2 regions of the Rhodococcus sp. JCM 9793 genome follow, and region 2 is predicted to be linked to the other one. Evidence: riboswitches for the same ligand, from Rfam matches in the RefSeq annotation. Region 2 holds a riboswitch; the other holds the start of a gene.
What was found. A riboswitch is a leader RNA that binds a small molecule or an ion and turns the genes downstream of it on or off. The one in region 2 is predicted to bind cobalamin.
Positions count from the first base shown of each region.

Region 1: it holds a riboswitch for cobalamin, as region 2 does, so the genes downstream of both, ACZ46K_RS02855 (FecCD family ABC transporter permease) here and ACZ46K_RS11950 (ABC transporter substrate-binding protein) in region 2, are expected to answer to the same signal.

Region 1 covers NZ_AP043721.1:149,586-165,545, forward strand. The annotation lists gene ACZ46K_RS02815 (MMPL family transporter) at 1-250, opposite strand, end outside; gene ACZ46K_RS02820 (TetR/AcrR family transcriptional regulator) at 315-920, opposite strand; gene ACZ46K_RS02825 (RrF2 family transcriptional regulator) at 1,017-1,478, opposite strand; gene ACZ46K_RS02830 (sterol desaturase family protein) at 1,621-2,556, shown strand; gene ACZ46K_RS02835 (YceI family protein) at 2,534-3,223, opposite strand; gene ACZ46K_RS02840 ((2Fe-2S)-binding protein) at 3,306-4,160, opposite strand; gene ACZ46K_RS02845 (ABC transporter substrate-binding protein) at 4,176-5,252, opposite strand; gene ACZ46K_RS02850 (ABC transporter ATP-binding protein) at 5,245-6,045, opposite strand; gene ACZ46K_RS02855 (FecCD family ABC transporter permease) at 6,045-7,127, opposite strand; cobalamin riboswitch at 7,283-7,461, opposite strand; partial or broken gene ACZ46K_RS02860 (TetR/AcrR family transcriptional regulator) at 7,487-8,104, opposite strand; gene ACZ46K_RS02865 (metal-dependent hydrolase) at 8,280-9,215, shown strand; gene ACZ46K_RS02870 (hypothetical protein) at 9,215-10,372, shown strand; gene ACZ46K_RS02875 (MFS transporter) at 10,384-11,874, opposite strand; gene ACZ46K_RS02880 (TetR family transcriptional regulator) at 12,050-12,589, shown strand; gene ACZ46K_RS02885 (maleylpyruvate isomerase family mycothiol-dependent enzyme) at 12,674-13,300, shown strand; tRNA gene ACZ46K_RS02890 (tRNA-Ser) at 13,442-13,532, opposite strand; gene ACZ46K_RS02895 (nucleoside deaminase) at 13,579-14,055, opposite strand; gene ACZ46K_RS02900 (tRNA adenosine deaminase-associated protein) at 14,056-14,592, opposite strand; gene ACZ46K_RS02905 (prephenate dehydrogenase) at 14,641-15,600, shown strand; gene ACZ46K_RS02910 (amidase) at 15,591-15,960, shown strand, end outside.
Region 2 covers NZ_AP043721.1:2,120,535-2,136,494, forward strand. The annotation lists gene cobN (cobaltochelatase subunit CobN) at 1-1,622, shown strand, start outside; gene cobF (precorrin-6A synthase (deacetylating)) at 1,619-2,368, shown strand; gene ACZ46K_RS11935 (Rv2732c family membrane protein) at 2,394-2,912, opposite strand; gene ACZ46K_RS11940 (hypothetical protein) at 3,012-3,182, opposite strand; gene ACZ46K_RS11945 (SDR family oxidoreductase) at 3,304-4,197, shown strand; cobalamin riboswitch at 4,199-4,395, shown strand; gene ACZ46K_RS11950 (ABC transporter substrate-binding protein) at 4,486-5,496, shown strand; gene ACZ46K_RS11955 (FecCD family ABC transporter permease) at 5,583-6,545, shown strand; gene ACZ46K_RS11960 (ABC transporter ATP-binding protein) at 6,568-7,344, shown strand; gene ACZ46K_RS11965 (WhiB family transcriptional regulator) at 7,369-7,629, opposite strand; gene ACZ46K_RS11970 (short-chain fatty acyl-CoA regulator family protein) at 7,631-9,055, opposite strand; gene prpD (2-methylcitrate dehydratase PrpD) at 9,201-10,703, shown strand; gene prpB (methylisocitrate lyase) at 10,705-11,619, shown strand; gene ACZ46K_RS11985 (bifunctional 2-methylcitrate synthase/citrate synthase) at 11,619-12,743, shown strand; gene ACZ46K_RS11990 (HpcH/HpaI aldolase/citrate lyase family protein) at 12,849-13,808, opposite strand; gene ACZ46K_RS11995 (flavin reductase family protein) at 13,869-14,381, shown strand; gene ACZ46K_RS12000 (GntR family transcriptional regulator) at 14,388-15,098, opposite strand; gene ACZ46K_RS12005 (LLM class flavin-dependent oxidoreductase) at 15,207-15,960, shown strand, end outside.

The sequences.
Region 1 (15,960 bases), 2.0 Mb from region 2:
CGTCGGGCGCGGCGAAGACAAACCGGGCGCTCAGTGCGTTCATCGGGTCTTCGGCCGTCGGGAACCGCTCGGCCATCAGGTCCTGCGTCTGCTGCGCCGGAGTGCCGGGCAGGGTGAACGAGTCCGTCGTCGGCCCGGACAGCGTTGCAGCACCGACTCCGAAGAGGACGAGCATTGCGATCCAGAAGGACAGGACTGCGCCCTTACGCCGGTAAGCGAACTTGCCTATCCGGTAGAGGTAGGTCGCCACGGCGGACACCCTTTCTTTGGTAGAACGAAATTTCTCGGGTCGGACAGGACTGCAGTGCAGGGGGTTACGAGAATCCTCGCCGGAGCTGAGCGAAAGCTTCGCGAATGAGGTGTTCGGGCGAGGACCCCGAATTCGGCGACCCCGAATCGGGCAGGCACATCTCGATGGCTGCTTTGATCGCGCCCAGGCTGGCGTAGTGCACCAGGTTGGGATAGATGTCGGTGACCGGGTCCGTGGCCGTCCGTTCGGCGATCACCTCGACGAGCAACTGCGATGAGCGCATCGCCACGTCGATGTGCCGGGATTCGTTCGCGGACCCTTCCTCGACGAATGCGACGCAGGTGCCGATGTCGTCGAACGACCATTGCGGATCGGTCAACAGTCCGACCGCGCATTCCTCGAGCGAGACCATGATGGGCTCGCCGGCGGGGCGGTGCCGCAGAAGGTCGATCCATGTTTCGATCAGACCCTCGAAATGCACGAGGACCGCTTCTTCCTTGCTGGTGAAGTAGTTGTGGAAGGTCCGGGTCGAGACTCCTGCCCGGGCAGCGATCGCATCGGCGGTGACCTCGTGGAGGCCGTGTTCGCGCGCGAGTTCGGCGGCCGCCTCCGCGAGGGCAGCGCGGGTGGCGGCCTTCTTGCGGTCACGTAGTCCGGGCGCAGAGGTCACTTCAACAACGGTACAGATCTTGCAGAGCTCTGTAACTTTGCAGAACTCTGCACTTTTATGGGATCGGACACACTGCGTCGATACGGGTAACGCACCTCACACGCCGCGACGCTCCCACGCACCCGGATCCGCGGTCAGGTCACGCACGAACTCCGACAGGTCGTCGGCAACGATGTCCGCGAGCGTCACGTCCTCGAGGACGGCGCGCAGATTCACCCGCACCGCAATCCACACGTCACGCAGGCGCTCGGCCGCGCCGGTGTACTCCACACTTTCCGGCCGCTCCCCCCGTACCGATGCAAGCGGCCCCTCCACGGTGCGGATGATGTCTGCGATGGAGATCTCGTCGGCCGGTCGCGCCAGCCAGTAACCGCCATCGGGACCACGCCGACTCCGGACGAGACCACCACGGCGAAGATCGGCGAGCACGGCCTCGAGGAATTTGTGCGGAATCGACTGCGCAGTCGCCAGCCTTTCCGCCTTGGCCGGGCCTGCTCCGCACGCGGCGAGTTCGAGGAGCGTCCTTACTGCGTAATCGACCCTTGCACTGATATGCACTTCGGTGCCTCCTCCGACGTTTCCGGCCGACCAATTCCTACCAAACAAGGGAGAAATCGGCACCGTCGATCACCGATAGTGACGGGCGCCATATGTCACGTACACTGGCCCGTCGTTCACGTACTACTTCGGAGGTCCCGCGATGTGGGAGACCCTGCGCGACTCGTGGTGGTCGCTGCTCGAACCGTTGCAGGACCCCGTCACCCTCGCGATTCCGGCGTTTGCGCTGTTCCTGATTCTCGAGTGGGTCGCCGCCCGGGCGCTCGAGCGCGCCGAGCCGGGGACCGACGGTCGCGTCCGCCCGCCGCGCGGTGGATACGAGATGCGCGATGCGCGAGCGAGCCTGTCCATGGGGCTGATCTCCATCGTGACGAGCGCCGGCTGGAAGATACTCGCGCTCGTCGGATATTCCGCACTGTGGGTCTACGTCGCGCCATGGCATCTGCCCGCCGATGCCTGGTACACGTGGGTGATCCTGCTGCTGGGGATCGACTTCCTCTGGTACTGGTATCACCGGATGGCGCATCGGGTCCGTCTCGTCTGGGCGACGCATCAGGCGCACCATTCGAGCGAGTACTTCAACTACGCGACCGCGTTGCGCCAGAAATGGAACAACAGCGGCGAGATCGTCATGTGGCTTCCGCTGCCCCTCATCGGCATCCCGCCGTGGATGGTGTTCGTGGGGTTCTCTTTCAGTCTCGTCTATCAGTTCTTCGTCCACACCGAGCGAGTAGGGAAGTTTCCCGCACCGATCGAGTTCGTCTTCAACACGCCATCGCACCATCGAGTTCACCACGGGTCCGATCCCGAGTATCTCGACCGCAACTACGCGGGCATCCTCATTGTCTGGGACCGGATGTTCGGCACGTTCAAGGCCGAAGAGCAGCGGCCCGTCTACGGACTGACCACGCCCGTCGGCACCTTCGACATCTGGGATCTGCAGACCCACGAGTACAAGGCGATCGCCCGCGACTGGCGGTCGGCAACGTCCTGGCGTCACAAACTCGGCTACTCTTTCGGCCCGCCCGGATGGGCTCCGACACAGCCGGAGACGGTCACTTCACCGGCTCGAGGGTGATCAGGAAGTCCACACTCCCGGTCTCGTCAACAGCGACGAATCCGAGGTTCGGCGGCTGAATCCCCCAGTCCGCCCAGGTCGCGGGGATACTTCCCGACGCCACGATGTTCTCACCGCTACGCAGAACTTCGACGTCCACCGTCACGGGCCGCTCCTCGCCGCGCAAGGTGAGGGTGCCGGCCCCGGACACGGTCGCGACGGTGCCGTCGGTGGGGACCGACGACAGGTCTACGGGGTCGGTCAACCTGAAGGTCGCGGTCGGGTGGTTCGCTGTGTCCATGACCATGCCGCGGAACTGGCCGTCGCGCTGAGAGCTGTCGGTGGCGATCCCCTCGACCTGGACGGTGATTTCGGCTGCGGTCAGCGATTCGTCGGCAATCGTCGCTGTACCGGACACCTGATCGGTACTGCCCACCACGGTGACGTCGGCGCCGCGCAGGATCTCGTGCACGGTGTATCCCGCTGCGGTCCGGTTGGGGTCGGCGCCCGGGGTGACGGCCAACTCTCCGTCGAGCACACCGGTTGCGGCCTCGACACCGGACGTCGACACCGATGCGGCCGGTGCGTCGTCCTCGGCTATGAACGTGCCGTACACCCATGGCGCAACGAAGAAGCCCAGCAACGCAACAACCACCAGAACAACGATCGACCACACGACTTTTCGCATACGGCGAGATTAGTTGACGTTTCAAGTCTGATGGGGTTGTGCACGTGAATTTTTCCTGAGAATCGAGTACGCGGATCTGCCGCTACGGACCGAGACGACGACTCCGCTCGACCAGCCGTTCGAGCCGCACCTCAGGATGCTGTCGAGGGCACGTCGAGCACTTCACACCATGCGGTCCGTTGTACAGCAGGCAACACGAGACCCGGTGCACGAAGGTCCGCGGCAAGCTCGGTGGAACGGGTGCCACCTCTACGAATCGCGGCTCCGGCAATCGAGGACCCGGCAGTTGATCCGAGATCGCCTGCACAGTCGCCCGCGCAGTATCCATGGCCTCGCCCACCCGCCCTGTGGCCTGTCCTGCCCAGAGGAAACGGGCGGCGACCGAGTCGACCGAAACGGCCCACAGCCTGCGCTCCCCTTTACCGCAGACGGAAGCAAAATACTCGATCCCGGCACCCAGTGCTTCGAGCAATGCCGCCTCGACCGACCCGGTGAGGGCTCGGGTCGACCTTGCACCGACCAAGCGTCCATACATCTTTCGGTTCGGTGTGGCCGTGCCGTCCATCGTCGAGACACGTCCCGGTTCGACGAAATCCGTGTCGCGTCCGGTCAGTGCCCGACGGTGCAGATAGACGTCCGCCAGCGCAGGACTGAGCGCTGTTCCGGTGACGAACTTGCTTGCAATGGTCGGTAGGACGAGTGAATTGCTGATCGCCCGCCACAGCACTGTCCCCAGGATCAACGGTGTGTCGACCTGCCATCGCGCGGCGCGCAACCTCAGTTCGTCCCCGATCCATTCCGGATCGAGAATCGCCGATGCCGGAACTTCTTGCGAGCCTCCGTCCAGCACCAGGGCAGCACGTTCACCGACCGGAAGTGCGCCCAGCACGTCCGACAGCACGGATTCTGCCGATACTCCCGAATTCACCATTGCCATACCGCCCTTCGTCGACTAATTCGACGCGCTCGGATCCATACGCGGCTCGATGTCGCTCTGTGGAAGCAGCGCTGCGCCCTCCAATGCCTTTCGTAGGTGTTCAGCGGTATCGACCATCAATGCACCACTGCGGCCCATGTCACTGGGGAGATTGAGAATTCGCCCCTGGGTTACGGCGTCCAACGACCTGGTCGCGGGGTTCTCCTTCAGCAGTTGCACTTTCGTGTCGAATGCCCCGGCACCGTCACCCGTGTCGGTCAGGACGATGAAGTCCGGGTTTGCTGCGGTCACCGACTCCCAGGACATCTTGGCGGTCTTCTGCTCGACGTCGTCGAACGAGTTCCGTCCCCCGGCAGCGTCGATGATGGCCCCGAACATGTGTGGCCTGCCGGCGCTGGAGACTCCCTCGTCCGACAGCACGGACACGTACATGACGCTCGGCTTGTCCTCGGCCTGTGGAGCCGACTCCAACTGTTCGCGACGTTGCTCGAGCTCGTCGATCTTCGACAGCGCACGATCGTCGTGACCGATGATCGCTCCGATGTTCGACAAGTCGGCATAGGCCTCGTCCCATGGCGTCGCCGCCTCGTTCGAGGCGGTCAAGCAGGTCGGGGTGACGGTGTATGCGGGGATTCCGAAGTCGGCAGCCAGCCGTTCGGGTGTGATGTTCTTTTCGACACTGAATCCCCACCCGTGACCGGCCATGACCACGTCCGGCTGTTGAGCTTGGATCATCTCGAGATTGAAAGAGGCCTCGGATTTCACCGGTAGCGCGTCGATGCGCTCCGCACCGAACATGTCGCTGAGCTGATCGAGTCGGGTGTTGCGGATTCCGCTCACCGCGGCGATCTGGTCGTCGGCATCGAGTGCAAGCAGGTTCAGGACGAGCTGGCTGTCGTTGGCGAAGATCTTCGTCGCCGGCGATGGGAAGCTGAGCTGCTCTCCGCAGTTCTCGATCGTGACGGTGCTCTCCGCCGACGCTGTTTCCTGATTGCCGGCACTGCTGCACCCGGTCAGTGCCGCGGTTGCAACGAGGAGACCGGTGGCCAGCGAAACCGGGACGTTCGGACGAGACGGTGTGGGGTCAGGCATGATTCTCCGAATGGGCTCGTGTTCCTGCAGAATCCGAGCCGAGCACGAGGTGCGCGCGTCCGGTCGCAGGATCGGTGAGTTGTGTTGCGGGTACGGAAAAGACGCGCTTCACCGTATCCGGGGACAGGGCGTCGGCCGCGTCGGCGAAGGTGTCGAGGGCGCCGTCGTGGAGTACTGCGACCCGGTCGAAATACGACGCGGCCGAAGTGAGATCGTGCATCGCCGCGATCACTGTGCATCCGAGACCGCGCAGCGTATCGAGGAGGTGGAACTGGTGGCGGATGTCGAGATGATTGGTCGGCTCGTCCAGGATCAGCAGTCCCGATTCCTGCGCGAGGCCGCGAGCAAGCATGGCGCGACGACGTTCACCGCCCGACAGTTGATCGCAGCGTCGGTCGACTGCGTGTGCCAGTTCCACGGTGTCCAAGGCCCGGAGCGTGACCGCGCGATCGGATTCCTCGCCCAGCGACCAGGGCGGACGGTGTGGAATTCGGCCCATGGCAACCATTTCCCCGAGCAGAAGGTCCTGCGGCGGAGTCTCCTCCTGACCGACATAGGCGATCGCCCTCGCTCGCACACGGAGCGGCAGCGAGTACAGATCCTTGCCGTCGATTTCGACCGTTCCCTCTGCGGGTGCACGGAGTCCGGCGAGGGTACGAAGCAGCGTCGACTTCCCGCTTCCGTTGACCCCCACCAGCGCGACCATGGATCCGCGGGTCAAGTCGAGGTCGATATCGGAAAGGATGTCCGACCCTGCGATCCGACAGCGCACATTACGCGCCCGAAGATGCATCAGGCACCATCCGAGAAGCTGTAGTGACGCCGCCCGAGCAGGAACAGGAACACCGGGGCCCCGACGAGACCTGTCATCACGCCCAGGGGAAGTTCCTCCGGACTCAACAGCACTCGGGCCGCAACGTCGATCCACAAGAGGAACAGTGCGCCGCCGAGCGCCGCCACCGGAAGGACGACGCGGTGACGTGCACCCACCAAGATCCTGGCGAGGTGGGGCATGATCAGGCCGACGAACCCGATTCCTCCGGACACTGCGACGAGCACTCCGACCAGCACCGACGACAACGCGAAGAGCCCGAGCCGGAGGCCACGCACGGGAACACCGAGAGCGCGGGCGACATCCGGTCCGCTCGACAGCGCATCCAGCCAGGAATGGAGGGCGAAAAGAATGCCGGCAGACACGGCCACGACGATCAGTGCAGGCAGAATCTGCTCCCACATCGATCCCGCGACGCTTCCGAGCATCCAGTAGAGGACCGACCGAACCGAATCCCGGTCGTCACTGAAGAACACCAGGAAACTGGACACCGAGGAGAACGCCGAGGCCATGACGACACCGGTGAGGATCAGACGTAGCGGAGTCAGACCCCCTTGCGCCATCGAGACGCCGAAGACGGCAGCACCCGCGACCATCGCACCGATCAGTGCGCCCAGCGACAGCGCCCAGATACCCAGCGAAGCAAGCACTCCGAACATGATGACCAGGGTCGCCCCGACACCGGCTCCGGCCGAGATTCCCAGAAGGTACGGATCCGCGAGCGGGTTTCTCACCAAGGTCTGCATCGTGGCGCCGGCCATGGCCAGGCCCGCACCCACGATGAGCGCCATCAAGATGCGGGGAGCTCGCAGGTTCCAAATGATCGTGTCGTACACCGGGTCCGGTCCGACACTCCCGGTGAAACGGGCACGCACCACATCCCATGTGGCCGACAGCGGTATCGGTTCCGACCCGAGAGTCAGCGAAAGGAAAGCGCTGATGACAACCGCTATGACAAGTGCGGCCAGGAGCGGGCTCGCCGGAATTCGTTTTTGTGCAAGCGGCTTCGTGGTTCGCCGGCGCGGTTTTGCGACATCGAGCATGTCAGCGACCCGGCGACTCCAGCTCCCCACCCGGTCGGGGTACAAGGGTCTTCGCCCGAAGGTGTCTGTGCACACGAAGGGGAATGGTTGGGCCGCTGGCCTGGGCACGCATCGCTCGGTCTCTCGTATCGGGGGCCCAATCGCGAGGCCCGCGTCTGCAATTCGGCGAGCCAGCAGGTTTTCGGACTCAGGATCAACCCGACAGTGCGCCTTCCCAGACCGTTTCCGGTCCAGTGGCACGTGCCCTGTCAGTCACCTTCACCGCTGCGCGACAGTTCCGGAGTCTCACCGGATTCCCTTGCATACGGATGCGTCTGGCTCGTGGTGAACCTAGCACAGTCGCGAGGTGTCGATTCGCCCGGATCATCCGCTTCACCGGACTGCGCAGCCACCGCCGTACCCACCCAGCGACGCAAGTACCGGCGCATCTCGTCGTCGGTGCGCAGTGGATTACCCGGCGAGACGAAGAACGACTGCATCGTCCGCAGGAGAAATTCGACCAGTTCGTTGAGTGCGGCGTCGCCGTATCCGTATCGCTCCCACTCGACGTCGAACCGCCTGATCATCGTCATGCCGAAAGCCTGCGCCTCGTCGGACGTCATATTCTCGGGGTGGACGTTCGCATACGAGTTCGACAGCAGGAGACCGAGGTGCGGCGTGCGGCGTACCTCCGCGAGGGTGAAGACGACGGCTTCGACGGTCGCGTCGACGGGGTCGACGACTCCTGCGACGTGGTCGGCAAGGCGGTCGAGGAATCCGGCGACCGACGCGATTGCCGCCGCCGTCATCAGCGCATCCGAGCTGGGGAAATACCGGTAGACCGTCTGCCGGATCACGCCCAATGATTCTGCAACCTCAGCGATGCTGATCGCCGCGCCGGTCCGCGCGATGAGATCGACCGCGGTGTCGACGATGCGCCGAGTTGCTTCTTCGTCGCTGTCGGGCGGACTCCCGCCCCACCCTCGCCTACGTGCCACACCGCCTCCTGAAATGAGGGGCCGACATTATCACGCAACCCAATCTCGGAGTGGGTATGCCGGGACATCTCCACGAAAGTCATCATACATATCTCTTCAAGTACGTATGATAAAGCCCGATTGCAGGCCCCACCTGCCCTGACTACATCGGACAAACCCGAGAACGAGGTGTGACATGACAAACCTGCACGTCCGCAAGATGCGTTTCGCATTCGAGGACTACGACGTGCCGTTCCTGTGGAATCCCGCGAACCCCGGGTTCTCGAGCATGGCCAACGCCGTCTCGTTCCTCGCCGTCGGATTCGAGAAGATGATCGTCCAGATGATCACCGAGGCGAAGCCGCAGTTCGCCGACGACACGGTCGCCGAGGAAGCCGACGCGTTCATGCGCCAGGAAGGACAGCATTCCACCGCGCATCGCCAGCACGTCCGCGCCCTGATCAAGAGGTACCCGGGCCTCCAGGAAACCCTCGACGAGGTGATCGGCGCCTACGACAAGCTCACCGCCGAGACGTCGCTGAAGTACCGACTGGCCTACACCGCAGACCTCGAAGCGACCTTCACCCCCGTCTTCAAGCTCATGCTCGACAACGACGCGTCGCTGTTCCGCCCCGGCGACGACCGCGTTGCCTCCCTGTTCATCTGGCACTTCGTCGAAGAGGTCGAGCACCGCAGCTCCGCACTGATCATCTTCGACTCCGTCGTAGGTAGCGACGTCTACCGCATGCGCGTGGCGGCCTCGGTGTTCAAGCACGTACTCGACGTCATTCGGATCGCGTGCGCGGGCTTCAACAAGCACGTCCCCATCGAAGACCGCAAGATCGACGCTCTGTCGATGTTCGCGTCGTATCGCCGTAAGCAGAAGCTGCTCGAGCTCATTCCGGGCCTGCAGGCCGCGAATTCCGGGCCGATGCCGCGAGCCTTCGACGACCTCGGACTCAAGGAGCAGCTCGTCGCACTGCGGGGCATCATCCGTAGCCAGATGCCGAAGCACAACCCCGAACACGAGGACCTGCCCGAGCTGGCCGGCGTGTGGTTCGAGCGCTTCGACGCCGGCTACGACGTCACCAAGTGGTACACCGCGGAAACCGCTGCACCGGGGGTCAATTGATGTCGGATCTGTGTTCGCCCACCTTCGACGACCTCGCGACGAGGCTCGGTTTCTCCTGCGACGAGGCCGGTGGGCTCCTCGAGTTCCGCAATCCTCTGGCCTTGGAGAATTGGACGCTCCCCGTCCTCGAACTGACCATCGTCGTCGGCGCTGTTCTTGCCCTCGCGTACGCCGTTCTCCGACTGCGCCGACACGGTGATCCCACCAATCTGGTGCTGTGGTTCGGCGCGTGCGCGTATCTGTTCATCATCGAGCCACCCCTGTACTTCCCGGCCGCATTCGGAATCGAACAGCACGTCGACACGATGTTCGCGCACAATGTGTTCACGGTCGAATTCATGTGGGGCAGACTGCCCCTCTACATCGTGGCGATCTATCCACTGCTCGCTACGCTGTCGTTCGAGATCGTGCGGATGCTCGGCGTGTTCCGCAGGTACGGCGTGTTCCTCGGCGCAGTGTGCGTGGGATTCGTCCATCACGCCTTCTACGAGATCTTCGACCACCTCGGACCGCAATTGCGCTGGTGGGAATGGTCTCTCGAGAATCCGATCAGCCAACCGTTCTTCGACGCCGTCCCGTTGCCGAGCGTCGTGGTGTTCGCTGCACTGTGGCCGATGTCCCTGGCCTTGTGCACACAGTTCTTCGTCGGTCGCCACTTCGACCGGGGCGAGAAGTTCACCGGGCTCCAATTGGTTTGGCGCACAGTCGTCATCGGCATCCTTGCCTCGGTGGGTACGTTCGTCCTTCCCCTGCCCGCCACGATTCTGGGAATGGGGAGCACGACAGTGCGCGGAATCGTGTACGCACTCGAACTCGCAGTCCTGTGTGTCGTCGCGGCATGGGTGCTCGCTCGCCAGTGGTCGCGGTTGCGTCGCGGCGACTCCGACGCCCCCGCCTACACGAACGTGTTCGTCCAGCGGTTCTCGCTGGTGTACCTCGGTGTGCTGGCCGTCCTCTGGATCACCGCGTTGCCCGACTACTTCTCGGCGGTCGATGGGGTCACCGACAACGACGACCCCATCGGAAGCCTCTGGTACGTCGTAGCGTGCTTCGTCGTGGCAATCCTGAGTGTGGTTGCGACGTTCACCGTTCCACGTGCCCGGGCCACATCCGAGACCGCGCCGCCCACGGTTCGGCACACGACGTCGCCGCAGTAAGCAGCGACTCGTCAGGCACCGGACTTCTCCAGGACGGCCTCGACCGCGTCGGTCGAGGCCGGTCTCCGGGTGAGCATCCGCGCCGCCAGCAGCGCGGACACGACCATGAGCACCATCCCGATGCCCGACGTGATGGTCACGCCGCTGTCGAATGCGGCGCCTGCGGTCGTGAGCAAGACGTTCGCCTGCTCTGCGGGCAGGCTCGTCGCGACAGCGTGGGCGCCGCCCAAGGTTTCTCGAGCAGCAGCTGCGGCTTCCGGGTCGAGCCCGGTCGGAAGTTGCAGATTCGCACCGTACGACGCGGTGAGAATCGAGCCGAGCACCGCGGTACCGAGCACCGCACCCATCTCGTACGCAGTCTCCGACACCGCTGACGCCGCGCCCGCCTTCTCCGTCGGCACACTCGAGACGATCAGATCGTTCGACAATGTCTCGGCTGCCCCGATCCCCGCTCCGAGCACCGCGAACGCCACGATGATCGGCGTCACCGCAGTCGGCGATGCGAGCAGCAACACGAGCGCGTAGCCGAGAGCAGAGAGCAACAGCGCCGACACGATGATCGTCGACGGCCGTATCCACCGCACCAAAGTGACCACGGTCAGCCCCGACACCACCATCACGCCCAGCCCGGGGACCAGACTCAGCCCCGCCTGCATGGGGCTCTGCCCGATCACCAGTTGAAGGTGCTGAGAGACGAAGAAGAGAAAACCGACGAGTGAGAACACCGAGAGAAGGTTCACCGCGACCGCTCCGCTGAACGTGGGCACACGGAACAGGCGCACGTCGAGCATCGGATCCGGGCGGCGCAGTTGGCGGCGCACGAAAGACACGAGCGCCACGATCCCGACGCCGGCGGGAATCACCGTAGCGGCCACAGAGCCACCGTTGGCAAGGTTCTTGATCGCGAACACCAGCGGTGCCAACGCGAGCATCGACAGCGCAATGCTCACCACGTCGATGCGGCCGGGAGCAGGATCCTTGGATTCCGGAACGAAGATCGGGCCGAGGAAGAGCAGCGGGATCAACACCGGCACTGCGAGCAGGAACACCGAACCCCACCACGCGTGTTCGAGCAGGAAGCCACCGACGATGGGCCCGAGCGCAGCACCCGCCGCGAAGCACGACGCCCACAGCGCGATCGCGAGCCGGCGTTGCGCCGCGTCGAGGAAGATGTTCCGCAGCAGCGACAGTGTCGACGGCATCAGCATGGCCCCGAAGAAGCCCAGTGCCGCACGCGAGGCGATCAACGCTTCCGCCGACGGCGCGTACGCAGCGATCACCGACACGGCCGCGAATCCGGTCGCGCCGATCAGCAATAGTCGTCGTCGTCCGACCCGGTCGCCGAAGCTGCCCATCGAGACGAGCAGGCCCGCGAGGATCAACGGGTAGATGTCGATGATCCACAGCTGCTGCGCGCCACTCGGCTGCAGCGACGCGGAGATCTCGGGGAGCGCGAAGGCGAGCACGGTGTTGTCGATCGACACCAGCAGCACCGGCAGCATGAGGACCGCGAGGGCCACCCATTCGCGTGGGCCGGCCTTCGGAACGGCGGAGTTCGCATCCGAATTCGAGACAGGTGTGATCGACACGTTTATCGGGCTTTCGGGAAGGTTGGGATCGAACCCTCGTTACTGTACCAGCTGGACGGTAAAGTAACGAGGGCCGTATCATCGGCCCGTGCCACCCCCTCCCGCCGCCCGCGCCAAACTGCTCGACGCCTTCGTGACCATCCTGCTCGAGCAAGGAGAACGCGCCGCAACCCTCGACGCCGTCGCCGCCGCCGCCGGCGTATCGAAGGGCGGCCTGCTCTATCACTTCCCCTCGAAGGACGCTCTCGTCGAAAGCCTGGCCGAGCACGTCGAAGAACTCGCCGCGGCGGATGCCGACCTCATGCGGGATGCCCCCGAGGGACCGGCCGCGTACTACATCCGCACCTCCGTCTACGCGGGCACCCCGATCGACCGCGCCATCATCGCCACGACCCGCCTGAGCCAGAACGCGATCCCACGCGCACGCCTGGCACTCCAGAGAATTCATCGAGGCTGGATGGACGTTCTCGTCGATGAGATCAGCGACCCTGCCGTCGCACGCGCCGTCATGCTGATGGGCGACGGCCTCTACTACAACGCCGCGATGTCGGGCGAGACGAGCGATACACCGAGCGACGACGTCGACGAACTGCTCGAAGTCGTGCGGCGCCTGATCGACGAGCACTGATACGCGCCCACACGAGTAGCCACACATTGTTGTCGGCGGGGCGGGCGCCTTCTCCACTCGTGGTCGCCGTCGTACCCTACGAAGATGAGCGGGTCCGTGATGGCCATGGCCCACGACGAACGGGCCGACCTCGCCGATTTCCTGGAGACTCTGTCGCCGCAGCAGTGGCAGGAGCCGAGCCTCTGCCTGGGATGGACGGTGCGCGACGTAGTCGCCCACATGATCAGCTACGAGGAGCACAGCACTCCGGACCTGCTGAAACGGGTGGTCCGGACTCGGTTCCGGCCGTGGCACCTCAACGAAGTTGCGCTCGCCGACTACGCCCACCTCGAACCTGCCGCACTGCTCGAGTTCCTGCGTGCCCACCTCGATCCGTGTGGCGCCACCGCACGATTCGGCGGGCGCGTCGGACTCGTCGACGCTCTGATCCACCACCAGGACATCCGTCGTCCCCTCGGTTTCCTACGCACGGCCCCACCTGAGCGCCTTCGCTACGCGCTGCCCTTCGCCGTGACGGCTCCCCCACTGCGTGGGTTCTGGAAGGCGCGAGGTGTGCGGCTCATCGCGACCGACCTCGACTGGACCTACGGTCGAGGCCCCGAGGCACGAGGCCTGGGAGAAGCCGTGCTGATGACCATGGCCGGACGGCGAGGGGTCGCGCAGGAACTGTCGGGTCCGGGTGCCGCGATCCTCAGCGAGAGACTGGGGTGAAGGCCGACGGGCGCAGCAATGCATCCTGAACGGACAGCCGCGTTGTCAGCAGCGAGCAGCTACCGTTTTCATTCGCGTATACCCCCGGCAGGCATCACAGACGAATGACGCCCCCGAACCGAAGTTCGAGGGCGTCGCTCTTGGCGGTGGCGGTGGGATTTGAACCCACGGACGGGGGTTACCCGTCACACGCTTTCGAGGCGTGCTCCTTAGGCCGCTCGGACACGCCACCGCTAGAAGACTTTACCGGATCGGGTCTCTGTGTCGAAATCGCCTGGTCACGACCCGGATGAAGGCGTTCGCTGGTCACGGAAGAACTCTTCGAGCAACGCCGCACACTCTGCTTCCAGCACCCCGCCGCGAACCTGGGGGCGATGAGTGAGCCGACGGTCGCGCACGACGTCCCACAGAGACCCCACAGCACCGGTCTTGGGCTCCCACGCACCGAACACCACCTGCGAGACCCGGGCGAGCACGAGCGCCCCCGCACACATCGTGCACGGCTCCAGCGTGACCGCGAGGGTCGTGCCCTCGAGTCGCCACCCGTCCCCGTACACCTGCGCGGCAGCGCGCAGGGCCAGGACCTCGGCGTGAGCAGTCGGGTCGCCGGTCGCCTCACGTGAGTTGGCGGCACGAGCGAGCTCGGTGCCGTCCGGCGCGAACACGACCGCACCTACCGGGACGTCCCCGGCAGGTGCGGCGGCCGCTGCGTCCAACGCGACCCGGATCAGCTTTTCGTCGTCGCGCAGACCCATCTAGTTCATCTTGTCGAGCGTCGAGCTCAACACGTCGTCGAATCCGAGTCTCTGCGCGATCTCGTCGAGCTGCTCGTCCGGATACAGGTCCGTCTCCGACAAGATCACGGCGAGCACCGGCTCCGGCAATCCCATGTCGGCGAGGATCGCGAGGTCTCCTTCTTCCCAGGGCTCCACGTCGTCGAGCTCATCTGGATCGATGTCCGGGATTTCGACGTTCAGTGCATCGAGCACGTCGGCCGCGACGTCGTAATCCACCGCCATCGACGCGTCCGACAACAACAGTTGAGTGCCTGCCGGAGCAGGGCGGACGATGATGAAGAACTCGTCGTCCACATTGAGCAGACCGAACACTGCTCCGGAACTCCGGAGCTCCCGCAATTCCGTCACGGCAGCGTCGAGGCTCGTCAATGCCGATGCCGACAGTGCACGGCACTTCCAGCGTCCGTCCTCGCGCGTCACTGCAACGGCAAAACCTTCGAAGTCCTCTGTCGAACTCACCGCGGGGCTCTTGTCCCCGACACGCTGTGCAGCCATGCGCGCAACGGTAGTCGGCCCGGTCCCACGAATGAAGCCCACCGGTGAATATGCCAATCTGGAGCGGTGTCCACACCTGCTGCCGCGCCCCCCATCTGTGTTCTCGGTCTCGGCCTGATCGGCGGATCCGTCCTCCGGGCCGCGACAGCGACGGGTCGTCGAGCCTGGGGATACAACCGCTCCGCGCACGCGGTGGAGTCCGCCGTCGCAGACGGGTTCGACGCATCCACCGACCTGGCAGCCACACTGGCGCGTGCGGAAGAAGCTCGAGCCCTGGTGGTGCTCGCCGTGCCGGTGCCCGCCGTCGACTCGATTCTGGCGGCGATCACCGAGCACGCACCGAACGTGGCCCTCACCGATGTTGTGAGCGTGAAAGGTCAGATCGCCGACACGGTCGCAGCACGCGGCCTGTCGGCACGCTTCGTCGGCGGACATCCGATGGCCGGGACCGCCGAGTCCGGCTGGGATGCCGGATCCGCAGACCTCTTCCGCGACGCCGTGTGGGTCGTCACCGTCGACGACGGCACCGACCCCGACGTGTGGCAGCAGGTCGCCGGGCTCGCCCTCGACTGCGGTTCGGTCGTCGTCCCCGCAGAGTCCCGCGAACACGATGCCGCGGTCGCGCGGATCTCCCATCTGCCGCACATCCTCGCCGAAGCCCTCGCGCTCTCGGGGGCCGGCGGCGGCGATCTGGCGCTCGGACTCGCCGCCGGTTCATTCCGCGACGGCACGCGTGTCGCGGCAACCGCGCCCGGCCTCGTCGACGCGATGTGCGAGGGCAACGCGACCGCGCTACTCGATGCCCTCGACGAGACCCTCGACGTCCTGCGTGCGGCACGTGAGCAACTCGCGGACGGCAGCACCGGCGAGCTCACGCGCAGCGGCCACGACGCCCGCACCCGCTACGAACAGCGTCGACGCCATCCGATCACCGGCATTGTCCCCGGCGACGACAATTGGATCGAACGACTCAGGGATGCCGGAAGGCAAGGAGGTGTGTGGACGTGACGAACCTTCGCGACACCGCAGCCGCTCTCACCACCGGAAAGCTCACCGCGACCGCCCACGTCCGCCAGGTCCTCGCAGATCTCGATGCGCTCGACGGCACGCCCTGGTCCAACATCGTGGCTGCCCGCGACGACGCTACGGCCCTCGAGGCCGCAGCGCGCGCCGACGCCGAGATCGCCGCCGGCAATTGGATCGGTCCCCTGCACGGCGTCGCAATCGCGGTCAAGGACAACATCGACGTCGCGGGCCTACCCACCCGCTGCGGAAGCAACGTGTTCGCCGACGCACCCGCCGCCGACCGGGACGCCCGCATCGTCGAGAAACTACGTGAAGCCGGCGGAATCATCGTCGCGAAGACGC
Region 2 (15,960 bases):
GCGACGGTCTGCACGTGCTCGGCGCCGCCCCCGTCGGCGAGGCCCGCGTCAACCTGGTTCTGTCGATCCTGCGCGCCGCCCAGGTGTGGGGCGGAAAGAGTCACGCGGTGCCCGGCCTGCGGACCGCACTCGGCCTGAAGCCGGACGCGCCGCTGACCGAGGTCGATGCGATCGAAACCCAGGCCCGTGCGCTCGTGCAGGCGATGGAGGATGGCAGCTGGAACGTCGAATCCGTCCCGCGATCCGTCGAATCCGTTCTCGGTCACGCCGATACCGAGGTTGCGCGCGTGCTGGTCTTCGCCGCCGAACAGGTCGTGCCACGTCTTGCGCAGACCACGGACGAACTCGATGCTGTCCTGCACGCTCTCGACGGCGGATATGTTCCGGCCGGGCCGTCGGGCTCGCCGTTGCGCGGCCTCGTCAACGTGCTGCCCACAGGGCGCAACTTCTACACCGTCGATCCCAAGGCCGTGCCGAGCCGCCTTGCATACGACACCGGTGTCGCGCTCGCGAACGCACTCGTCGAGCGGTATCTGGCCGACACCGGGGAACACCCGCAGTCGGTGGGGCTGTCGGTGTGGGGCACGTCCGCGATGCGCACTGCCGGCGACGACATCGCCGAGGTGCTTGCGCTCATCGGCGTCCGCCCGGAATGGGACCCGGAGTCCCGGCGCGTCCGAGAACTCACGGTCGTACCGCTCGAGGAGCTCGGCCGTCCACGAATCGATGTCACAGTGCGCATCTCCGGATTCTTCCGCGATGCGTTCCCGCACGTCATCGGCATGCTCGACGACGCGATCCGCATGGTCGCGGCGCTCGACGAACCCGACGAGATGAACTACGTCCGCGCCCATGCCAGGCGTGACGAGGCCGAGCACGGCGACTCCGAGCGGGCGGTACGCCGCATCTTCGGTTCCAAGCCGGGCTCGTACGGTGCCGGGATTCTGCAGCTCATCGACTCCGGGAACTGGCGCACCGACGCCGACCTCGCCGAGGTGTACACCGCGTGGGGTGGCTTCGCGTACGGACGCAATCTGCACGGTGTGGCGGCGGCCGACGACATGCGGGCCAACTACCGCCGGATCGCAGTGGCCGCCAAGAACACCGACACCCGCGAACACGACATCGCCGACTCCGACGACTACTTCCAGTACCACGGCGGCATGGTCGCCACGGTGCGTGCGCTCACGGGCAACGACCCCAAGGCGTACATCGGGGACTCGACCATCCCCGACACCGTGCGCACCCGGTCGCTCAGCGAGGAGACCGCGCGCGTGTTCCGCTCGCGCGTCGTCAACCCGCGCTGGATCGCCGCGATGCGTCGGCACGGCTACAAGGGTGCGTTCGAACTCGCCGCGACGGTCGACTACCTGTTCGGCTACGACGCGACCGCCGGTGTGGTCGAGGACTGGATGTACGAGTCCCTGGCCCAGAACTATGCACTCGACCCCGAGAACCAGCAGTTCCTGCGCGAAGCCAATCCGTGGGCACTGCGTGGCATCGTCGAACGCCTCACCGAGGCGTCCGATCGTGGACTGTGGGCCGAGCCCGACCCGGAAACCCTGAAGGCGCTGCAGCAGGCATACCTCGACGTCGAAGGCGATCTCGAGGATCGCGGATGAGGTTGCGGCTGATCGGGATCGGACCGGGTGGCCCGGACGATCTCACAGTCGCCGCAGTCGCGGCGCTCGAGAGCGTCGATGTGTTCCTCGTCGCCGACAAAGCGAGAGGCGTCGACGATCTCGTGTCGGTACGAGAACAGATCCTGCGCCGGCACACCACCGGTCAGTACCGCACGATCGTGGTGCCCGATCCGCCGCGCGACCGCATGCCCGAGCGGTACGGGACGGAAGTGCGCGACTGGCATGCTGCGCGTGCCGAGGCGTACGAAGAGGTGCTTCGCTCGAATGTGGAAGACGACGAGACCGTCGGATTCCTGGTGTGGGGAGATCCGAGCCTGTACGACAGCACCATTCGCGTCGTCGAGCGAATTCGCGACCGCGGTGTTCTCGACATCGACTACGACGTCATTCCCGGTGTGAGCAGCATTTCGCTTCTCGCGGCCCGACATCGTCTGGTGTTCAACAGGATCGGTGGGCCGGTCACGATCACCACCGGTCGGCGACTCGGGGCGGAGGCCGCGTCGGGCGCCGACAACATCGTTGTCATGCTCGACGGGCGGCTCGCCTGCCGCGAGCTCGACGACGACTGGGACATCTGGTGGGGCGCGAATCTGGGGACGAGCGACGAGGAACTCGTCGCGGGTCGGCTGGGCGACGTGCTCGACGCGATCGACGTTGCGAGGACACGGGCCAAGGCTGCGCGCGGTTGGGTGATGGACACCTATCTGCTGCGCCGCGCAGGATGAGCTGCGTAGCAGCCGGGCATACCGTTCAGTGTGACCGGATCAGCGTCGGCCGCGGCCGCGTGTCGGTGGGGGACTTGCTGAGCACGATCGGCAGCCATTGCGATGTCATGGCGATGATGACGAGCCAGTTCAGGATCATGCCGATGCCCGGCGCATGTGGGCCGTCGGCGATCATCCCCGCCTGCGACCAGTAGCCCAACAGCCCGAACAGCGACGCGAGCCCGCAGCCGAGCATCGCCGCCGACGCCAGCCGCCAGCGGCGCAGACACAGCGCGGTAGAAGAGACCAGCACACCGAACACCACGGTCAATGTCGTGAAGACCTGCATCAGCATCGAGACCGCAGTAGTGTCGCCGAACCAGCCCGCAAGAACCGTCCACGACCAGGCCGACGACGTCTGCGGAAGTGCAAGCCCGATGATCAGCAACCCGATGCACCCGGCGAGCACCCAGCGCCGTCGCCCGGGGTCGAACTCCCCGGCGATCCGCTTCTCGATTCGCGTGAAGTCGTTCCGGTACGCCGACAGGTTCTCACTCACGTGCATGCCTCCTCGTTCGACCACACGAGAAGCCATTATGGCCGCCCCTGCTCGACCCGGTGGAAGGTGTCGATCACCAGGGTAAACCCCGGGTGGGTAGAGGCGTCAGTCCTTGTCGGTATCGGTTGCAGGTCCTGATGGTGTCGCGCCGCCCTCATCCGTCCAGTCGGAGGAGTCCTGCTCCGTCGACTGCGCGGGATCGGATACCACGTCGGGCGGTGTACCGTCCTTGCCGCGCGCGGTGCCGGCCGTTTCCGGATCCTTGTGTGCGCTCATGCCGGTGTCCTTCCGTCGAGGTGTGCCTGCCCGCATACCCCGAAGCTGCCGTCTCCAACCGTGTGTGCCGCCGTGGTCGACCGGGTACGGAGAAGGCACACACGATGTCCGGGAGGATCCGATGTCAGATCAGTACCGCATGCAGCACCCCGGGGAGCAGTACCAGACGCCACCGCTCGCCGAACAGGAAGAGATCCGGTATCCGGGGCGCACCTCCGAGATGGTGTCGGAGCCGGACCACGGGGAGCACACGTATCGGGGCAGTGGCCGTCTCGACGGCAGGCGCGCTCTCGTGACCGGCGCAGATTCGGGCATAGGGCGGGCCGTGGCCGTTGCGTTCGCGCGAGAAGGCGCCGACGTCGTCGTGAGTTTTCTCGACGAGGATGATGATGCGCGCCGCACTGCGGAGCTGGTCGAGGAAGCGGGGAGCAGAGCAGTGACGGCACCGGGGGACATCCGGTCCGAGGAGTTCTGCCGCGAACTGGTCGGCACCACCGTGTCCGAACTTGGTGGGATCGACATCCTCGTCAACAACGCCGCCTACCAGCACATGGAACCTGGCGGTATCGCAGACATGACCACCGGCCAGTTCGACCGCGTGATGAAGACGAACCTGTACGCGCCGTTCTGGCTCTGCAAATATTCGGTGGCCGAAATGCTTCCGGGTTCCGCAATCGTGAACACCACATCGATCCAGGCCACCAGCCCTTCTCCCGGCCTGCTCGACTACGCGACCAGCAAGGCCGGGATCGTGAACTTCACCAGGGGCCTCGCCGCGGATGTCGCTCCGAAGGGGATCCGCGTCAATGCGGTCGCACCCGGACCGATCTGGACGCCGCTCATCCCGGCCACGATGACCCGCGACGCCTATCAGCAGTTCGGTGCCGACGTTCCTCTCGGCCGTCCGGGGCAACCCGCCGAGCTCGCCCCGGCGTACGTCTTCCTCGCCTCCCAGGAGTCGAGCTACATCACCGGTGAGGTAGTTGCGGTGACCGGTGGCGTGCCATTTGCCTGACTGCGCCGGGGAGTGCGCACGCTCGGGTCTTGTACTGTGTGACCCGACGTAGGGAACACCGGTGTGAATCCGGGGCTGTCCCGCAACTGTCACCGAGGAGCTGACCTCCGATTTCATGGTCACGGCCGTAAGGGCTGGAAGGCCGGGGGAAAGCATCGATCCGGGAGCCAGGACACCTGCGTCGGCCGAAGCAGTACCACGAGGATGGACATGATCGATTCAATATTTTCCGCCCGTCAGGGGCGGCAGACGGTGCTGCGCGCAGGCATCGCACTAGTCGCAGTGGCGATGACCGTTGCAGGCTGCTCGTCGAGCGACACCAACTCCGACGGCACCGATCAGCAGGTGACCAGCGCCGCGTCGGGATCGACGTCCTACCCGCTGACCATCCAGAACTGTGGTCGCGAGGTCACGATCGACGCGCCGCCGCAGCGGGCTGTCTCGCTCAACCAGGGGTCGACGGAGATCCTGCTGTCACTGGGCCTGGCCGATCGTATGGTCGGGACCGCGACCTGGACCGACCCCGTGCGCGAGAACCTCGCGGCCGAGAACGAGAAGGTCCCGCGCCTTGCCGACAACAATCCGTCCTTCGAGGTGGTGCTCGATACCGAACCCGACTTCGTGTCGGCGTCGTTCGGCGGCACTCTCGGAGAGGGGGGTGTCGCGTCACCTGAGCAGTTCGAGCAGCTCGGGGTTCCGTCGTACCTGTCGCCCACCGACTGCGATGGCAAGGACGACAACAGCGTCAACTCCGACGGCAACCGCACCGAGCCCCTCACGATGGACGCGGTGTACAAGGAGATCAGGCAGCTCGCCGAGATCTTCGATGTCACCGAACGCGGAGAGGACTTCGTGGCCGAACTCCAGCAGCGGTACGACACCGCCGCGGGGGAGGTCGATGCATCGGGAGTGTCGCTGGCCTACTGGTTTGCCGACACCGCCACCCCGTACGTCGCGGGCTGCTGCGGATCGTCGGGAATCATCACCGACTCCGTCGGCGCGAAGAACGTCTTCGACGACACCACCAACGAGTGGCCGCAGGTGAGCTGGGAGTCGATCCTCGACCGGGATCCCGCAGCTCTGGTGCTCGGCGACCTGAGTCGGCGAAGCATCGCGGGCGACGCACTCGACAGCAAGATCGAATTCCTCGAGTCGAATTCGGTGACGCAGCGTCTGACGGCGGTGCAGAACAAGCGGTACATCGTGGTCAACGGTGCCGACATGAACCCGTCGATCCGCACTGTCGACGGAATCGAGAAGGTCGCCGGCGCACTGCGCGAGTGGAACCTCGCAGGCTGATGGTGTCGGCGACGAAATCTCGGTCGCCCGCCGCGCGTGCCCCGGTCGCGACGGTCGTCGTCGCGCTCGGGCTCGTTGTCCTGGCGATGTCGATCGCCGTGACCGTCACGATCGGTCCCGCCGAACTGTCCGTGTCGGACGTGTATGCGGTGATCTTCGATCGGATCGGTGTGGCCGACAGTTCGGTGAGCGCGATCCGTGAAGGAATCGTGTGGGAATTGCGACTGCCTCGGACCCTGCTTGCCGCGGTGTGCGGCGCAGGTCTCGCGGTGTGCGGTGTGATCATGCAGTCGTTGCTGCGCAATCCGCTGGCGGATCCGTTCGTCCTGGGTATCTCGTCCGGCGCATCGACCGGTGCCGTGATGATTGCGGTTCTCGGCATCGGGGGCGGTGCCGTGTCGCTGTCGGGTGGTGCGTTCCTGGGTGCGCTCGCGTCGTTCGCACTCGTGCTGCTGCTCGCTACCGGCGCAGGTGGTGGGACCTCACGCGTCGTATTGGCGGGTGTCGCGGGAACACAACTGTTCTCGGCGTTGACGTCGTTCATCGTCATCTCGTCTGCCGATGCCGAGCGGACCCGCGGGGTGCTGTTCTGGTTGCTGGGGTCGCTGTCCGGAGCCACCTGGAACGATGTCCTGCTCTGCGGAGCGGTGTGTGCGCTGGGAATCCTGGTATGCCTGTTCCGGGCTTCCGCTCTCGACGCGTTCACCTTCGGGTCGTCGACGGCCGCCACACTCGGTATCTCGGTGGGCCGGACGAGACTGATGTTCCTGATGGTGACCGCGCTGATCACCGCTGTCCTGGTGAGTGCTGCGGGCGCGATCGGCTTCGTCGGTCTTGTCCTGCCGCACGCGGCACGATTCCTGGTGGGGCCCCGGCACAGTCACCTGGTGCCGGTGACTGCGGTGGTGGGTGCGGTGTTCATGGTCTGGGTGGATGCGGTGGCCCGCACCGTGTTCGCGCCGCAGGAGGTTCCGGTGGGTGTGGTGACCGCTCTGATCGGCGTGCCGGCCTTCGCGCTGATCCTGTTCCGTACGAGGAGTACGCCGTGACATTCCGTACGAGGAGTACGCCGTGACACTGTCCGCGAAGTCGCTGCAGTGGAGCCGCGGCGGGAATCTCGTGATCGACGATGTGACGATCGACCCGGTGCCGGGGGAGACGATCGGGTTGCTGGGTCCGAACGGATCGGGCAAGTCGTCGCTGTTGCGTCTGTTGGCCGGCATCGATCGTCCAGATCAAGGCTCGGTGACTCTCGACGGGACGGACATCGGGAGCCTCGGTCGGCGGGATCTGGCGCGCAGGGTCGCGATGGTCGGGCAGCACGCGCACACCGAGGTCGACATTCGGGTGCGAGATGTGGTGCGCCTCGGTCGTATCCCGCACGCGGACATGTTCGGACGCGACGACGGCGGAGCAGCTGCGATAGGTCGGGCGCTTGCCGTGACGGGGATGGTCGAGTTCGCCGACCGGCTGTGGCGCTCGATGTCCGGTGGGGAGCGTCAGCGAGCGCAGATCGCCCGAGCCCTCGCACAGGAACCCGAGGAACTGCTGCTCGACGAGCCGACCAACCACCTCGATATCCAGCATCAGCTCGACATCCTCGAACGGGTCGTGGCGCTGCCGGTCACCAGTTACGTGGCGCTACACGATCTCAACCTCGCGGCGATGTTCTGCGACCGGGTCGTGGTGCTCTCGCATGGTCGCATCGTTGCGCACGGCACTCCGTCCGAGGCGCTGACCGCAAACCTGATCGAGCAGGTCTACGGGGTGCGCGCAACGGTAACAGTCGACGACGGGGTACCTGTCATCCGCTATCACAGGCTCTGCAGCTATGCTGCCCGTGCGTGATTCAGGTGGTCCTGGATGCCGAAATCACGCACGGATAAGTGATTTTCGTTCCCTTTCCGAGGTGCCACCCCAGATCCCGAACTGTTCGCCGGTGTCGACCGCGTATCGCAGGCACTCGTCGACGACGGGGCAACCGGCGCAGATCCGCTTGGCGTGGTTCTCCCTGCGTAACCGCTCCGTGGGTGTTTCGGTGTCCGGTCCGAAGAACGGCGACGGGCCGAAGAACCGGCAGTCGGCCTGTGCCCACCAGTGGACGTCGGGATCGAGGTGTCGTTCGTCGCGCATGTCACCGGCTCTCCGAGGCGGAGTACGGAACGAGTCCCGCGTTGTTCTCGTCGATCCGGATGCTGCGGCCCAGATGTGGGAACGCCCGCTGGGTGCAGGACGGGCGGTCGCACACCTTGCAACCCGCGCCGATGGGTGTGGTCGTGTCGGGATCGTCGAGGCGCAACCCTCTCGAGTAGACGAGTTTGTCGGCGTAACCGAGATCGCAGCCGAGGCCGATCGCGAAATCCCTTTTGGCGGCGAGATACCCGGGCATACCTTCATGGGTGGTGCGGGCGATCCAGAGGTAGGTGCGGCCGTCCGGCATCTGCGACACCTGCGTCAGGATGCGACCGGGTGATGTGAACGCATCGTGTACAACCCACAGCGGACAGCTGCCGCCCACGCGGGAGAAGTGGAAAGCGGTGGCGGACTGACGCTTCGAGATGTTTCCGGCGCGGTCGGTGCGGACGAAGAAGAACGGCACCCCGCGCTGCCCGGGTCGTTGCAGTGTCGACAGTCGGTGGCACACGGTCTCGAAGCCCACCTCGAACTTCGCGCCGAGAAGATCGATGTCGTAGCGCAGAGCCTCGGCCGAGCGAAGGAACTGGGTGTACGGCAGGATCAGCGCTCCGGCGAAGTAGTTGGCCAGGCCGACGCGAGCGAGGGCACGTGACCGTTCGGGCAACGTCTCGGCGTCCGCGACGATGGCGTTGATGGTGCCGGCGTGCGCGATGAAGGCGAGTTGCGTCGCCAGCTGGAATGCACGTTGGCCCGGGGTCAGGCGTCGCGCGAGGGTCAGGATCTTCGCAACCGGGTCGTAGGCGCGTTTCGGTCCGATGCGGTCGGGTTCGTCGGTACGGATGATCACGGTGATGCCGTGTTCGTCCTGCATCAGACTGCTCAGCTGCAGATCCAGTCCACCGACGGTCAGTCCCCGACCGGTGAACAATTCCTCTGCGGCATCGTCGAGTTCGGCGATGTGGTTGCGGCGGTCGTAGAAGAAATCGCGGACCTCCTCGTAGGGTGTCGTCGCGGACTGGTCGGCGACGACACCCGGATCGTCCGGGGCGAGCTGCTCGAGCTGTTCGGTGGCGCCGCGCAGCCGCCGGTGCATCGACACCAGCGCGCGTGCCGCGAACGGAGTGCGTGACAACAGTTCGTCGATCTCGGCGGCCGTGACATCGGTGGTATCGGGGTTCTCCGCGAGTACCTCCTGGAGGTCCGCGAGGAGGCGAGCATCGGTGTCGGCAGCGAAGAACGCCATGTCGAGGTCGAACATCGAGTTCAAGCGCAGCAGTACCGGCACGGTGAGGGGGCGATGGTCGTTCTCGAGTTGGTTGACGTAACTGGTGGACAACCCGAGCGTGGTCGCCAGTGCGGTCTGGGTCATCCCACGCTCGTCCCGTAAGCGGCGCAGACGAGCACCGGCATACATCTTCTGCATGGCTGTGAATCTAACATCTTCGACATACGCAACATTCACAAATTTGCTCGATGCATTTCGCAAAAATAGGCATATGCAAGGCATTTCCAACTTTGTGAAGTCTGCGTAGCGTGCAAATCGAAGCACCAACGTTCGGAGGATTCCAGTGAAATCACATCTCGTACGCACTCGTCGGTCCGCGGAAGAATTTCCGAAGGAAGAGCACCTCGCGTGGCGGATCGCCGAGGTGGCCACCGACTCGGTGGAGGTTCCGGACGACACGGCGGACATGATCGTCAATCGCATCATCGACAACGCCTCGGTCGCCGCCGCATCGCTGACCCGTCGTCCCGTGTCGAACGCGCGCGTCCAGGCGCAGTCCCACCCCTACACCCCGGGCTCGGCGGTGTTCGGCGTCGACGGCACCTTCTCGCCGGAGTGGGCAGCATGGGCCAATGGTGTGGCCGTGCGCGAACTCGACTTCCACGACACGTTCCTCGCCGCGGAATACTCGCACCCCGGCGACAACATTCCACCGATCCTCGCTGTGGCTCAGCACACCGGACGCAGCGGTGCCGATCTGATCCGAGGTCTGGCCACCGGATACGAGATCCAGGTCGACCTGGTCCGCTCGATCTGTCTGCACGAACACAAGATCGACCACGTGGCACATCTCGGCCCGTCTGCCGCGGCCGGCATCGGGACGCTACTCGGGCTCGACACCGAGACCGTGTACCAGGCCATCGGACAGGCCCTGCATACGACGACGGCCACACGCCAGTCCCGCAAGGGCGAGATCTCCAGCTGGAAGGCCTACGCTCCCGCTTTCGCAGGAAAGATGGCCGTCGAAGCTGTCGACCGTGCCCTGCGCGGCGAGGGTGCCCCCTCTCCGATCTGGGAGGGCGAGGACGGTGTCATCGCGTGGCTGCTCGGCGGACCGAACGTCGAGTACCACGTGCCGCTTCCCGGCCCGGGCGAGGCCAAACGCGCGATTCTCGACACCTACACCAAGGAGCACTCGGCCGAGTACCAGAGCCAGGCCCCGATCGACCTCGCCCGCCGCATGCGGGAGCGCATCGGCGACCTGGATCAGATCGAGTCGATCGTGCTGCACACCAGCCATCACACCCATGTCGTGATCGGCACCGGTTCGAACGATCCTCAGAAGTTCGATCCGTACGCGTCCCGCGAGACCCTGGACCACTCGGTCATGTACATCTTCGCGGTGGCGCTGCAGGACGGTACTTGGCACCACGAGCGGTCGTACGCGCCCGAGCGCGCGCAGCGCCCCGACACGATCGAACTGTGGAACAAGATCTCCACCGCGGAGGACCCGGAATGGACGCGCCGCTACCACTCCACCGACCCCGCGGAGAAGGCATTCGGCGCCCGCGCCGAGGTCACGCTGAAGAACGGCGAGGTCATCGTCGACGAACTCGCCATCGCCGATGCACATCCGCTCGGCGCGCGCCCGTTCGCTCGTGACCAGTACATCGAGAAGTTCCGGATCCTCGCCGAGGGCATTGTTGCTCCCGGCGAACAGGACCGCTTCCTCGACGCGGCGCAGAGCGCCCCCGAACTGAAGGCAGGCGATCTGCATCAGCTCACCTTCACCGTGTCCGATGACGTTCTCGCCCGCGCTCCGAAGCTGCAGAAGGGACTGTTCTGACATGACCGGTCTCATCGCCGCCACCACGTCGGCTGCGGACAAGCGCATCGCGTTCCGTGCCGGACTGATCTCCGGGAAGATCCAGCGTTTTCCCGGAGCAATCAATCCACTGACGGCAAAGCTCGTCCAGGAGATCGGCTTCGAGGGCGTCTATGTCTCCGGTGGGGCGTTCTCGGCGGCGCTCGCCCTACCCGACATCGGTTTGACCACGCTCACCGAGGTCACCGCGCACAGCGCCCAGATCGCTCGGGTCACCGACCTGCCGGTGCTCGTCGACGCAGACACCGGGTTCGGGGAGCCGATGTCCGCGGCGCGCACCGTTACAGTCCTCGAGGACGCCGGGATCGCCGGGTTGCACCTGGAGGACCAGATCAACCCGAAGCGCTGCGGTCACCTCGACGGTAAGGCCATCGTCGGCACGGACGAGATGGTGCGTCGTCTGCGCGCCGCGGTCTCGGCTCGCCGCGACCCGAACTTCGTGATCTGCGCCCGTACCGACGCGGCGGGTATCGAAGGGATCCCCTCCGCCATCGAACGTGCGAAGGCTTACGCCGACGCCGGCGCCGACCTGATCTTCACCGAGGCGCTCCACACCACGGCGGACTTCGAGAAGTTCCGCGCCGCAGTGGATGTGCCGTTGCTCGCGAACATGACCGAGTTCGGCAAGTCGCAGCTGATCCCCGCACAGGTTCTGGAGAAGATCGGCTACAACGCGGTGATCTACCCGGTGACCACGCTGCGGTTGGCCATGGGTGCCGTCGAGAAGGGACTGCGGGTCATCCATGAGGAGGGAACGCAGGAGACCCTGCTCGACGAGATGCAGACACGCTCGCGGTTGTACGAGGTGCTCGAGTACGAGCGTTACAACGAATTCGATTCCGGGATATTCAATTTCACCCTCGACAGGAGGCAGTGATGACAGACACCGCTGTTCCGACGATCTTCAAGGGATTGGCCGGCGTCGTCGTCGACACCACCGCGATCTCCAAGGTGGTGCCCGAGACGAACTCCCTGACATACCGCGGCTACGCCGTGCAGGATCTGGCCGCCCACTGCAGTTTCGAACAGGTCGCCTACCTGCTGTGGAACGGTGAGTTGCCGACCGACGCCGAACTGACGTTGTTCATGCAGCGCGAACGCGCCGAGCGGCGGGCCGATCGCTCGCTCCTCGGGCTCGTCGCGAAGTTGCCCGAGAGCTGTCACCCGATGGATGTGGTGCGCACGGCGATCAGCTATCTCGGCGCCGAGGATCCCGCCGAAGCCGACGCATCGCCCGCCGCGAATCGCGTCAAGTCGCTGCGGATGATGGCGGTGCTGCCGACCATCGTCGCTGCCGATCATCGTCGACGGCGCGGTCTCGACCCGATTGCGCCGCACCACTCGCTCGGGTTCGCCGAGAACTTCCTGAACATGTGTTTCGGGAAGGTTCCCGATGCGGAGATCGTCAAGGCGTTCGAGGTCTCGCTGATCCTGTACGCGGAGCACAGCTTCAATGCCTCGACCTTCGCGGCGCGCGTCGTGACGTCGACGATGTCCGACATCTACAGCGCCGTCACAGCGGCGATCGGAGCGCTCAAAGGTCCGCTACACGGCGGTGCCAACGAGGCCGTCATGCACGACATGCTCGAGATCGGCGAACCGGAACGCGCCGAGGAGTGGATGCGCGGCAAGCTCGCCCGCAAGGAGAAGGTGATGGGCTTCGGCCACCGCGTGTACAAACACGGTGATTCGCGCGTCCCCACCATGAAGGAGGCGTTCCGGGATGTCGCCGCTCACACCGACGGTGAGAAGTGGGTGCGCATGTACGACGTCCTCGAGAAGACGATGGGTGACGCCACCGGGATCGAGCCGAACCTCGACTTTCCCACTGGACCTGCGTATTACCTGATGGGCTTCGACATCGAGGTGTTCACACCGATCTTCGTCATGAGCCGCATCACCGGCTGGACGGCGCACATCATCGAGCAGAGTGAATCCAACGCGCTGATTCGTCCGCTCAGCGAATACACGGGTGTTCCGCAGCGGTCCGTTGTGGCCTGACACTCGCACAGCGGCGCCCCCGGGCTGTTTCCGTCACCGTCTCCTGTCCCGGGGGCGCGCTTCCGAGGTAACCCGCACCGACGACCTGGTGCGGGTTACTTCGCGTCATTCCGGCGGTTGCCACACCGACGTTCGCGTCATGCCCGCCGCGCGTCCCTTGCCGGAGATCACCAGTGCCATCTTGCGAGAGGCTTCGTCGATCATCTCGTCGCCGAGCATTGCCGCGCCGCGGGACCCACCCGCTTCGGAGGTGCACCATTCGTACGCGTCGAGGATGTTCTCGGCATGGTCGTAATCGTCCTGGCCGGGGTTGAAGATCTCGTTGATCACGTCGACCTGGGAGGGGTGCAGCACCCATTTGCCGTCGAAGCCGAGTGCGGCGGCTCGGCCTGCCACACGTCCGAGACCATCGAGGTCCTTGATCGCGAGGTACGGGCCGTCTATGGCCTGCTTACCGTGGGCGCGGGCCGCCATGAGGATCGACATGAGAATGTGGTGGTAGGCATCGCCCACGTCGTATCCGGGTGGTTGCTCGCCGACGACGAGTGACTTCATGTGGATCGACGCCATGAAATCGGCGGGTCCGAAGACGAGCGTTTCGATTCGCGGGCTCGCCTGTGCGATGGCATCCAAAGCGATGAGCCCCGAAGCAGTTTCGATCTGGACTTCGATTCCGATCCGGCCGACCTCGAGCCCGACCGACTTCTCGATCTGGGTCAGGAGCAGGTCGAGCGCACGCACCTGTGTGGCGTCCTGCACCTTGGGGAGCATGATGCAGTCCAGGTTCGTGCCCGCGCCTTCGACGACGTCGACGACGTCGCGGTAGGTCCAGGGTGTGGTCCAGTCGTTGACGCGCACCGTCCGGATCTTGTCGCCGAACCCGCCTGCATTGAGGGATTCGACGATGATCTCGCGGCCGGCGGCCTTGGCGTTCGGTGCGCAGGCATCCTCGAGGTCGAGGAACAGCGCATCCACGGACAACCCGCGGGCCTTGTCGATCATCTTGGGGTTCGATCCGGGAACCGCGAGGGTGCTGCGCCTCGGGCGGATGGTGCGGGTGCTCATAGGACACCTTTCGTATATCGAGACTGTACTGATGTATCTGATTGTGATTAATATACGTTTGTGTCCACGACTTCAACCCCGAGCCGTTTCACTGCTGCTTTCCGTGCGCACCCGGCAGGTGTCGCGCTCGTCACCGCAGACGCGGGAGCCGGGCCGGTGGCGCTCACGGCCACGTCGGTGGCATCGGTGAGCGCCGATCCGCCGATGCTGATGTTCTCCGTCTCCGACGCCTCGTCGAGCTCGCCGACGGTTGCCGCGGCCGACACCGTCGTAGTGCACCTACTCGCGGCGGAACAGCTGCACCTGGCGAAACTCGGCGCCACCAGCGGGATCGACAGGTTCGCCGACGCCTCCCTCTGGGAGAGGATGCCTACCGGGGAGGTGTGCTTTCGCGATGCTCATACCCGGATCCGTGCCCGGGTGGTGGAACGGCTGAGGGTCGGCACCTCGTCGGTGATGGTTGTCGAGGCGCTGGATATCGAAGGATTCGGGACCGATTCCGGGTCGACCGCTCCACTGGTCTATCACGACCGCGGGTGGCACAGTCTGGGCGACCATTCGCGGATCGAGTAGGCGACGCTACTTCAGGGGCGTGCCGTTGCGGGTGGCCTGGGCGATGTAGGTGCTCAGCATCTGTGATGCTCCGGCGAAGTGCTGCTCGGTGATGCGCCGTGCCTCGGCTCCGTCGCCACGCGCGAGTGCCCCGATGAGGGCATCGTGTTCGTCCAGGCTGCAGGGAACACGCTCGGGGAAGAGTTCGAAGTATCGCTGCGGGATCATGCGTCCGGCGTCGCCGAGCATTCCCTGCAGGCGCGTCGACCCGCACGATTTGTTGATCTCGCGGTGGAACAGCCAGTTGAGCGTGGCGATGTCGTCGCCGGAGGCTGCGGCCACGCGGATCTCGCGATGCAGCTCACGTACGCGAAGAAGCTGTTGGTGGGTGATCCGACCCGCGGCCCACTGCGATGCGACTCCGGACAGGGCCGCCATCAGCGCGAAGTTCTCGACGATCGTCTCGGGGGAGACCCCGATGACGGTGATGCCGCTGCGCTGTGCGACGCGGACCAGGCCTTCCTGTGCAAGGGCCAAGCAGGCCTCCCGTACCGGAGTGCGGCTCGTCCCGAACTCCTCCGCGACGGCGTCCAGGTCTATGCGGTCGTTGGGGGAGAGATCGCCGGACAGGATCCGATGACGTAGCGCAGCGCGCACGCGTTCACGGCCCGTCTGCTTCGGCGATGTCTCGTCCGATGTCTCGCCGACGATCCACGGACCCCGGTCGGTCTCCGTCATCGCGACCTCTTTTCCTGACACGCATTCTTCGGTGTTGACAATCTATCACCGAGCATTAAATATATCAGTTGACATCAGATGTGTTTCTTTCGCTGAGGGAGTCTTTCCATGACAGAGCGCAGAACCGACCAGATGACGCTCGTGGCGTTCATGCAGGCGTCGAACGTGTCCGTGTACTCGGGGTCATGGCGATACCCGAACGCGGCGCAGGACTACTTGAGCCTGGCCTACTACCAGCGGATCGCACGGGTCCTCGAAGAAGGCAACTTCGACCTGATGTTCTTCGACGACCGGCTCGCGATGCCCGGCATCTACGGCAACTCCGTCGCCGACGCCGTCCGCTACGGCGCCCGGCCGATCAAGCTCGACCTCACCGCGATTCTCGGCGCTGCCGCGGCCGCGACCACGCATCTGGGGCTCGGAGCAACCTACTCCACGACCTACTACCAGCCGTTCCACGTCGCACGTACCTTTGCGACACTCGATCATCTCAGTGGCGGACGCGCCGCCTGGAACATCGTCACCTCGGTGAACGACGCCGAGGCGCGCAACTTCGGTGTGGACAAGCACTTCGACCACGACAAGCGCTACGACCGCGCCGAGGAGTTCGTGGAAGTTGTCGCAAAACTGTGGGATTCATGGGAAGACGACGCGATCATCGGCGACAGGGAATCGGGGATCTTCGCCGACGCGGAGAAGGTTCACGAAGTCGATCACCACGGCGAATTCTTCGATGTCCAGGGCCCGCTCACCGTGCCGCGAACGCCGCAGGGTCGGCCCGTGCTGATCCAGGCGGGCCAATCCGGTCGTGGCCGGCAGTTCGCTGCCAAGTGGGCCGATCTGATCTTCACGGGCGACCCGA